DNA from 3 places in the Pantoea sp. X-Soil-ISGK-421 genome. Region 2 is predicted to be linked to each of the others. Evidence: predicted binding sites of a transcription regulator. Region 2 holds the regulator's gene; each other region holds the start of a gene.
The links. The regulator LexA, encoded in region 2, represses DNA repair genes until DNA is damaged. The targets are predictions, from matches to a motif close to TNCTGTATGTACATACAGNA.
Positions count from the first base shown of each region.

Region 1: sulA (SOS-induced cell division inhibitor SulA) is a predicted target of LexA. The motif match lies at 1,645-1,664, and genes of this name have one in related genera.
Region 3: dinB (DNA polymerase IV) is a predicted target of LexA. The motif match lies at 1,514-1,533, and genes of this name have one in related genera.

Region 1 covers NZ_AP035979.1:1,485,266-1,488,375, reverse strand. The annotation lists gene yccS (YccS family putative transporter) at 1-836, shown strand, start outside; gene AC6I8K_RS06810 (TfoX/Sxy family DNA transformation protein) at 833-1,462, opposite strand; gene sulA (SOS-induced cell division inhibitor SulA) at 1,685-2,176, shown strand; gene ompA (porin OmpA) at 2,526-3,110, shown strand, end outside.
Region 2 covers NZ_AP035979.1:376,506-379,615, forward strand. The annotation lists gene plsB (glycerol-3-phosphate 1-O-acyltransferase PlsB) at 1-345, opposite strand, end outside; gene AC6I8K_RS01685 (diacylglycerol kinase) at 473-841, shown strand; gene lexA (transcriptional repressor LexA) at 947-1,561, shown strand; gene dinF (MATE family efflux transporter DinF) at 1,697-3,019, shown strand.
Region 3 covers NZ_AP035979.1:912,207-915,316, reverse strand. The annotation lists gene pepD (beta-Ala-His dipeptidase) at 1-284, shown strand, start outside; gene dinB (DNA polymerase IV) at 446-1,501, opposite strand; gene dpaA (peptidoglycan meso-diaminopimelic acid protein amidase) at 1,745-2,488, shown strand; gene AC6I8K_RS04080 (class II glutamine amidotransferase) at 2,459-3,110, opposite strand, start outside.

The DNA.
Region 1 (3,110 bases), 1.1 Mb from region 2:
ACGCCACCCGACGACGCCTCGCGTTGCGAATTGGTGGCACGTTAGCCGGCATCGCCATCGGCCTGCCGGTATTGTGGCTGGTGCCATCGATTGAAGGTCAGCTGGTGCTGATTGTTTTGAGCGGTGTGCTGTTCTTTGCTTTCCGTCAGATTCAATATGCGCAAGCCACGTTGTTTATCACCTTACTCGTTCTGCTGTGCTTCAATTTGCTGGGCGAAGGGTTTGAAGTGGCGTTGCCGCGCGTGGTGGATACCTTGCTGGGCTGCGGTCTGGCATGGCTCGCCGTCGCCTTTGTTTGGCCAGATTGGCGTTTCCGCAAAATTACTGCCGTCGCCGATCGTACGCTGGATGCTAACTGCCGCTATCTTGATGCCATTATGGAGCAGTATCATCAGGGGAAAGACAATCGCCTCGCTTATCGCGTAGCTCGTCGCGATGCACATAACGCCGATGCTGAGCTGGCATCCGTGGTGTCCAATATCAGTGGTGAACTCAAGCTGCAACAACCGCTGCGTGAGAATGCGTTTCGGCTGCTATGCCTCAACCACTCCTTTCTCAGCTATATCTCCGCATTGGGAGCGCACCGCGAGCGTCTCGCGGATAGCACCTTACTTACCTTACTGGATGATGCGGTGTGCTTCATTGAAGATGTGCTACAAATCGAACGTGTCACGGATGCACAAGCTGCAGACATGCAGCAGGTGCTTATGCAACGCATGAGCGAAATGAAGATTAGCCCGGATGCACGCGCACCGTTAGTCATTCAGCAATTGGGATTGTTGGTTGCGCTGATGCCCGAAATTGCACGTCTGCGTCGTAGCCTCGTAAATAACTAAGGTTGTAAATGCTCCGCCGCGGCATGTTGGCGGAGCATTTTGAGATACCAGGCGTATAACTCCTGCCTGATTGCGCCGGGTAATGCCGCTTCATGATGTCCAGAAATTGCACCTTCCAATGCCAGCAACGTTTTTAGCCCTATATGCTTATTCACCGCGCGCAATTTCAACCAGCATTGCCGCGATCCTGTTTCACACAGCAGCTGCACCGAACTGATCCCCACCTTATGTAGCATCAACTCCAAACGCAGGCTCAGATTTGGCAGGTCTTTCAAACGTAGCGAGACAAGTCTGGTCGCAATTTCATCCTGCGCAGCACGAAGAGAGCTGGCTGATAAATGCAGTAATTGCTCTGGATCTTGCCACAGCTGTTTGTCGACCTTGAAGTAGCTTAAGGTCACCGGCACGCCACGCTTACGGTATACCAGCGGTTCCAAAGAGCGCTGCGCGTTGTAGACGTGAAGCGCCTCGCTGGCGCGCAGATAGAGTGCATCCTCATTGATGTAAGCAAAAATCACCCTCTCAACAGTCAGCGCGTAACCCCCAAATTGCGTACGCGATTCGATTTTGCCTAGTGCAGCCAACTGCGTTTTTGATTGCTCAACTACTGGGTTATATCTCTTCATAATGCCCCCTTCATTGGATTCCATGCACGGGAAATTTCCTATAAAAGCTCGCAGATTCATCTGGTTAGAAGATAAAAAAAACGATTTAGCTGTTCAATGAATAAAAGCATGTGGGACAGAACTTGTGCAGAAATTGCGAGGCGTTTTCAGAAATTGAGGTTGATCTTTATCCAGGAAGCCATTACTGTATATTCATACAGTTCATTACTGAGTGATTAAATTATGCGTACTCATTTCTCTGGCCCTGCTGATCGTTCTCATCGTTTCGCTTCACCAAGCTTAACGCAACCTTCGCTGGGTGGAATCACTGAACTGCGCTCCAGCGAACAACCAGAAATGATGCAACTTATGCTGCTACCGGTACTAAAACAGCTGAGCGAGCAATCACGCTGGCAGTTGTGGCTCACGCCGGCTCATAAGCTGAATCGCAGTTGGATGCAGCAGTCGGGATTGCCGTTAGACAAGAGTATGCATATCACCGAATCTGAGCGTTTTAACACCGTTGAAAGTATGGTTAAGGCGTTACGTACAGGCAATTACAGCGTCGTGCTTGCCTGGATTCCGTACGAATTGAGCGATGAAGAGCGTTTAGAATTGGAACAAGCTGCAGCAGAAGGTGAAGCGCTCGGTTTGATTTTGCGTCCGCAAGGACGTCAATTTGCTCATTCCAGACAACCTAACCCAACAAAAATTCCCTCAGATTTGTTTCATTAAGTAAATCCAGGAATTTTCTCAGCATTTTTTTTGCAAAAGTTGCATCTAAGCTACTGATTCTTTTCCCGCCAGCTATGACAATGGCTTAGACGCTTTTTTGTTTTCTAATACCGAAGATTTTGCCATGTGATTTGTTAAAATGTGTGTATAAATCCCTGTTTTTTTGCTGCGCAGCGTCACATCATACTTGTAAGTTTCCAATCTCGTTGTAGACTTTAGCTCGCCAGGGTGCTCAATAACCTCCGTTTTTTCGGTAGAGTCAAAAGCGAGCGTTTAGACCCGGCGAAGGATTAACACAAAGAGCAACCTTTTTGCTCATTGCCTATTTGGATGATAACGAGGCGCAAAAATGAAAAAGACAGCTATCGCAATTGCAGTGGCACTGGCTGGCTTCGCTACCGTAGCGCAGGCCGCACCTAAAGATAACACCTGGTATACCGGTGCTAAACTGGGCTGGTCTCAGTATCACGATACTGGTTACTACGGTAACGGTTACGCGAACAACGATGGTCCAACTCACGAATCTCAGCTGGGTGCTGGTGCATTCGCAGGTTACCAGGCTAACCCGTACCTGGGCTTCGAGCTGGGTTACGACTGGTTGGGCCGTATGCCTAACAAAGGCAACCAAGTGAATGGCGCGTTCAAAGCACAAGGCGTTCAGCTGGCCGCTAAACTGAGCTACCCAATTACCGAAGACTTCGATGTCTACACCCGTCTGGGTGGTATGGTATGGCGTGCTGATTCAACTCAAAACAACAACGGCGTTCGCATCAGCGACCACGACACCGGCGTTTCTCCGCTGGCTGCTGTTGGTGTTGAATACGCACTGACCAAAAACTGGGCGACTCGCCTGGACTATCAGTGGGTTAACAACATCGGTGACGCAGGTACCGTTGGTGCACGTCCAGACAACAGCATGCTGAGCGTAGGCCTT
Region 2 (3,110 bases):
GTTGCTGCGGTGCAAATCCAGATAATCGTGGAACAGCTTTACCGATTCGGGATTTGCCACGAAATAGGGAATGACGCGTGGGCCATCGTGAATAAACACGTGACGCGGCAGCAGGGTGCCATCGATCTCCAGCGGAGCCAGCGGATCGGGCAGATCATGTTTCAGGCATTGAGCACGCAGCGTGAGTAGGTCAGCCTTTGAATCATAAGGCAAAACATACATCACAGGACGTGTCGGATCGATCCCGTGCTCAGAGACGGGATCGGTCGGAATGACCTTACTTTTTACCAAAATAGAGAGTGGTAAATTCAATAATTTGTAATAGAGTTTACGCCAACCTGACATAGACAACTTTAAGCCTCTTGTTAGCAAAGCGCGGCAAGCATACCAGAAAGCGCAGCGAAGGTCTGTGGCTCTGCCGCCTCAAACTGCCCTCACATTGACGTCAAAATAGTTCAAGGGTTCCATAGACATGGCAAATAACGTCACCGGTTTAGTAAGAATAGTGAAAGCCGCCGGTTATTCCTGGCAGGGGTTACGCGCCGCATGGCAGCACGAAGCCGCATTTCGGCAGGAAGCCGTTGCCGCGCTGGTGGCTATTCTTGTGGCCTGCTGGCTGGATGTAGATACCATCGCCCGCATCTTAATGATTGGCTCGGTGGTGCTGGTTATCATCGTTGAGATCCTTAATAGCGCTATCGAAGCGGTGGTGGACCGCATTGGTCAAGAGCAACATCCGCTCGCGGGCCGTGCCAAAGACATGGGATCGGCTGCCGTATTACTGACTATCTTACTGGCTCTGTTCGTCTGGATCGCGCTGCTCTGGACGCATTTGAGATAGGGATTCCAGATTCATCAAACCGCTGATTTTTCCCTCTGTTACGGTTTTCATTTCGCCAATACCTGTATATACTCACAGCGACTGTATAAACAACCAGGGGGCGGGATGAAAGCGTTAACTGCACGGCAGCAACAGGTCTATGACCTGATTCGCGACCATATTAACCAGACGGGCATGCCGCCAACGCGTGCGGAAATTGCTGCGCAACTGGGTTTTCGCTCGCCCAATGCTGCTGAAGAGCATCTGAAAGCGCTGGCGCGTAAAGGCGTAATTGAAATTGTTTCCGGCGCATCGCGCGGGATTCGCCTGTTGATGGAAGAAGAATCGAGCGAAGGTCTGCCGCTGATTGGCCGCGTCGCTGCCGGTGAGCCCTTGCTGGCACAGGAACACATCGAAGCCCACTACCAGGTGGATGCTAACCTGTTCAAACCGAGCGCTGATTTTCTGTTGCGCGTGAGCGGTATGTCGATGAAAGACATTGGCATTATGGATGGCGATCTGTTGGCGGTGCATAAAACTCAGGAAGTGCGTAACGGCCAGGTTGTAGTGGCGCGCATTGATGATGAAGTCACCGTGAAACGCTGGAAAAAGCAGGGTGCGATTGTTCATCTGCTGCCAGAAAATACCGATTTTCAGCCGATTGTCGTTGATACCCGTGAGCAGTCGCTAACCGTTGAAGGTTTGGCTGTCGGGATTGTGCGCAACGGCGAGTGGCTCTAATCAGTTTCTGAGCCTCACCCACTGCGGTGGCGTATCATGCGCTAACCGCAGTCTGCTGTTTTACTTCTCTGTGACTCTTTCTGCGGCTCACTCTGGCGCCATTACGCTGATTACCGCAAACAACGGAATGGGCGAATGCAGCTGTTTTCCTCTTCAGATAAAACGCTCTGGCGGCTGGCGCTGCCGATGATCCTTTCAAACATCACCGTCCCGTTATTGGGCGTGGTGGATACTGCCGTTATTGGTCATCTCGATAGCCCTATCTATTTGGGCGGTGTCGCGGTTGGCACGACGGCAACCAGCTTCATCTTTATGCTCCTATTGTTCCTGCGCATGAGCACGACCGGACTCACCGCTCAGGCATTTGGTGCTAATGATAAAACCGCGCTGGCGCGCGCCTTAACGCAACCGCTGCTGATTGCGCTGGTTTTTGGTGTGCTGTTTATGGTGCTGCGGACGCCGGTAAGCAGTTTGGCTGCAGCCTTGATGGGTGGCAGCCCGGAAGTGCAACACCAGGCGAAAATATTCATTGAGATTCGCTGGCTAAGTGCGCCTGCGACCTTAGCCAATCTGGTGATTCTCGGCTGGCTGCTGGGCGTGCAGTATGCACGTGCGCCGATGGTGCTGCTGATCATTGGCAATCTGGTCAACATCCTGCTTGATCTGCTGTTTGTCCTCAAACTGCATTGGGGCGTGGCCGGGGCGGCGGCGGCAACCGCACTGGCAGAATATGTCACGCTGGGCGTGGGGCTGTGGATGGTGGCGCGTGTGCTGAAAATGCGCGGTATCCACTTTACTCTGCTAAAAAGCAGCTGGCGCGGCGATGCGGCACGGCTGTTCCGCCTTAATCGCGACATTATGCTGCGCTCCTTAATGCTGCAAATCTGTTTTGCCTCGCTCACGATTCTTGGTGCGCGTATTGGACCGGATGTGGTAGCGGTCAATGCTGTACTGCTGATGTTCCTCACTTTTACTGCTTACGCGCTGGATGGTTTTGCCTACGCAGTTGAAGCCTGCTCCGGTGAGGCCGTTGGGGCCAAAGATCGCAGTCGATTATTGCTTATCTGGCATGCGGCCTGCCGTCAGGCCTGTTTTGTTGCGGTGATATTTGCGCTGATTTATGCCTTTACGGGTCCGCAGATAGTGGCGATGCTGACTTCACTGGAAGCGCTGCGCGAAATGGCCGATCGCTACCTTATCTGGCAAGTGATTCTGCCGCTGGTTGGTGTTTGGTGCTATCTGCTGGATGGCATGTTTATTGGCGCAACGCGTGGCCGTGAAATGCGTAACAGCATGGTGATAGCGGCAATCGGCTATGGCTTGTCACTATTGACGCTGCCGTGGCTGGGCAACCACGGTTTATGGCTGGCGGTGACGGTATTTCTCGCGTTACGTGGGCTCTCGCTGTGGGTAATCTGGCGTGGGCACTGGCAACGTAATAGCTGGTTCAATGCCTAAATAAGCGAAGCGTAAACTACAGATTAATCTGTAATTCTCTGCAAACTACGAAACGGCTACTACAATTACCTTATACGGCGCAAATGAGTAG
Region 3 (3,110 bases), 540 kb from region 2:
AAGGCGGCTATCCTGGCTGGCAGCCCGATGCCGATTCACCGGTGATGGCGCTGACGCGTAAAACCTATGAAGCGCTGTTTGGCAAAACGCCAAACATTCAGGTGATTCACGCCGGTCTGGAGTGTGGTCTGTTCAAAAAGCCGTATCCGAATATGGATATGGTTTCGATCGGTCCAACCATCACCGGCCCGCACTCACCGGATGAGCAGGTACACATCGAGAGCGTCGGTCTGTACTGGAAACTGCTGACCGGGCTGCTGAGCGTGGTGCCCGAAAAAGCGTAAATTTATGCTTTGTTGATTGGTCGCCATGAATGGCGACCCTACGTTTAATTCGCTGAGTTTTCGTAGGGTGCGCATTCATGCGCACCAGCATATATCGTCGATTTATTGCTTATGTGAGCGGCATTACGGCTTCGGTCGGTTTTTTTATTGATGCCGCATTTTCATAATCCCAACACCAACTGCCGCTCCAGCTGCGGATCAACCATCGTGACATGCAATCCCACCAGCCGTACGCCGCGCCCTGCCCGACGCTCATCCCACGCCTGACGCGCTACCGCAATGATGTCGTCTTTATTCAGTACCGGCCAAACATGTTCCTGTGTGGTTTGCTGGAAGTCGTTGAACTTCAGCTTTACGCCTTGCCTTGCGATCTGTTTATCCGGCTTGATAGCCGTTAAACGGCGCTCCAACTCAGCATAAAGAAAATCAATAATTTCCAGACACTGTTCCCAGCTATGGATGTCTTCCATCAGCGTGCGCTCAACGCCGAGCGATTTGCGCTCACGCTCGACCACCACATTTCGCTCGTCGATGCCGTTGCTGCGTTCCCACAAGATGCGGCCAAATTTGCCAAAGCGTTTAAGTAGCAGTACCAGATCGGTACGCTGCACATCGGCGCAGGTGCGCAAACCCATCTCTTCCAGCTTTTTGGTTGCGACTTTACCTACGCCAGGAATTTTGCTCAGCGGCAACGTCAGTAAAAAATCGGCCATCGCGTCCGGTGTAATCACATATTGCCCGTCGGGTTTGTTGAGATCGGAAGCGATTTTGGCGAGGAACTTAATCGGCGCAATACCCGCGGAAGCGGTTAAGCCGGTTTCACGCAGGATATCGGCGCGAATCGCCTGTGCCATAAGCGTGGCCGAGCCATGACAGTGCAGGCTATCGGTAACATCCAGATAGGCTTCATCCAGCGACAGCGGTTCAATCAGCGAAGTATAACGCGAGAAGATGTCACGGATCTGATGGGAAGCTTCTTTATACGCCTCAAAACGGCCAGGCAGCAGCCGCAGATGCGGACAGAGTTTGAGCGCCATGCCCGTTGGCATCGCGCTGCGCACGCCATATTTGCGTGCCGGATAATTGGCGGTACTGATTACCCCACGTTGCACACGGCTACCACCGATAGCGATAGGAATATCACGTAAAGAGGGATCGTCGCGCATCTCAACCGCTGCATAAAAGCAGTCCATATCGACATGAATAATTTTGCGCATACGCCCTCCGAATACTGGGTAAGTATACAGTAGAGAAAAATATCGGCAATAATTGTTGAGTGAGAGATTAAAGTTTACAAATATTGGGTCGTATTCCTTTTAGGAACGCGCCATTTTCTAAGACATCGGCTTGATTAAAAGCCAGACAATGTTAATGTTGCGCTGCGATAGCGGATATTTCCGATAATGCAATACCCGGACGCTTAGCGTCATCGTCTCTCTTCACTTCAAGGTATCTACAGAATGGGCAGAATCGCATTATTGCTTGCGATGATTCTTATGCCAGCCCTTAGCTGGGCAATTAACCCCGAGCCTACGCAACCGCTGGCTCCGGTGAGCAAAGAGTTAAAGAAACAATTAATTGGTACACCTGTATTTATTCAGATTTTCAAGGAAGAGCGTACGCTGGAACTGTACGGCAAAATCGGCAATGAATATCGTTTGCTGGACAGCTATCGCATCTGTAATTTCTCTGGCGGTTTAGGGCCTAAACGTCGCCAGGGCGATTTCAAAAGTCCGGAAGGCTTTTATAACGTCAAGCTAAACCAGTTAAAACCTGATAGCCGTTTTTATCGCGCCATTAATACCGGTTTTCCCAACCAATACGATCGCGCCAAAGGCTATGACGGTAACTATTTAATGATTCACGGTGATTGCGTATCGATTGGTTGCTACGCGATGACCAATGCGTCAATGGATGAGATCTTCAACTACACCAACGCCGCACTGCGTAATGGTCAGCAGGAGATTCAGGTCAACATCTATCCATTCCGCATGACAGACAGCAACATGCAGCGCCACCGTTATTCGACTTACATTACCTTCTGGCGTGAACTGCAGCCGGGCTATGCCTACTTTGCGAAGTACCGTGTGCCGCCCACCGTGAACGTGACGGCAACCGGTCAATATGCGGTGAACAACACGCCAGCGATTTCGACGCTGGATGCTGCCTCGAAATCATTCCTGGCGCTCACCCAGACAAAATAATGCCCACTCGCCTGGCACTATCCGGTGCCAGGTTTCATTTCCCGTCAGCGGTTGCGTGGCAATCACCGTCACCACATCTTTTGGCGTGGTCTGCTGCTGAAAATCAATCTCCACATCTTGATCGAGCAGCGTGGCTTTGCCAAACGGCGCGCGACGCGTAATCCAATAGAGATTGGTCGAGCAAAACGCCATTAAGTAGCGCCCGTCTGATAACAGCATGTTGAACACGCCCTTCCCACGCATTTCCGCTGCCAGCTCGGCAATATAGCGGAACACCGCTGGCCAGTTGCCCGGCGTGCGTGGATAGCGCTCGGTGAGTTTATGCAGCATCCAGCAGAAGGCCTTCTCGCTGTCAGTTTCACCGATGGGGCGGAAAGGCCCGGTATCCAGTTGTCGATATCCTTTGAGCTGGCCATTGTGCGCGTAGGTCCAGTTACGGCCCCACAGCTCACGCGTGAACGGATGGGTATTTTCCAGCGACACTTCACCACGATTCGCCTGGCGGATATGCGCGACTACCGAATGCGATTTGATCGGATATTCCTGTACCAAACGGGCAATCGGTGAGTTATAGCTCGGCTGCGGATCTTTAAAGGTGCGGCAGCCTTTACCTTCGTAAAAG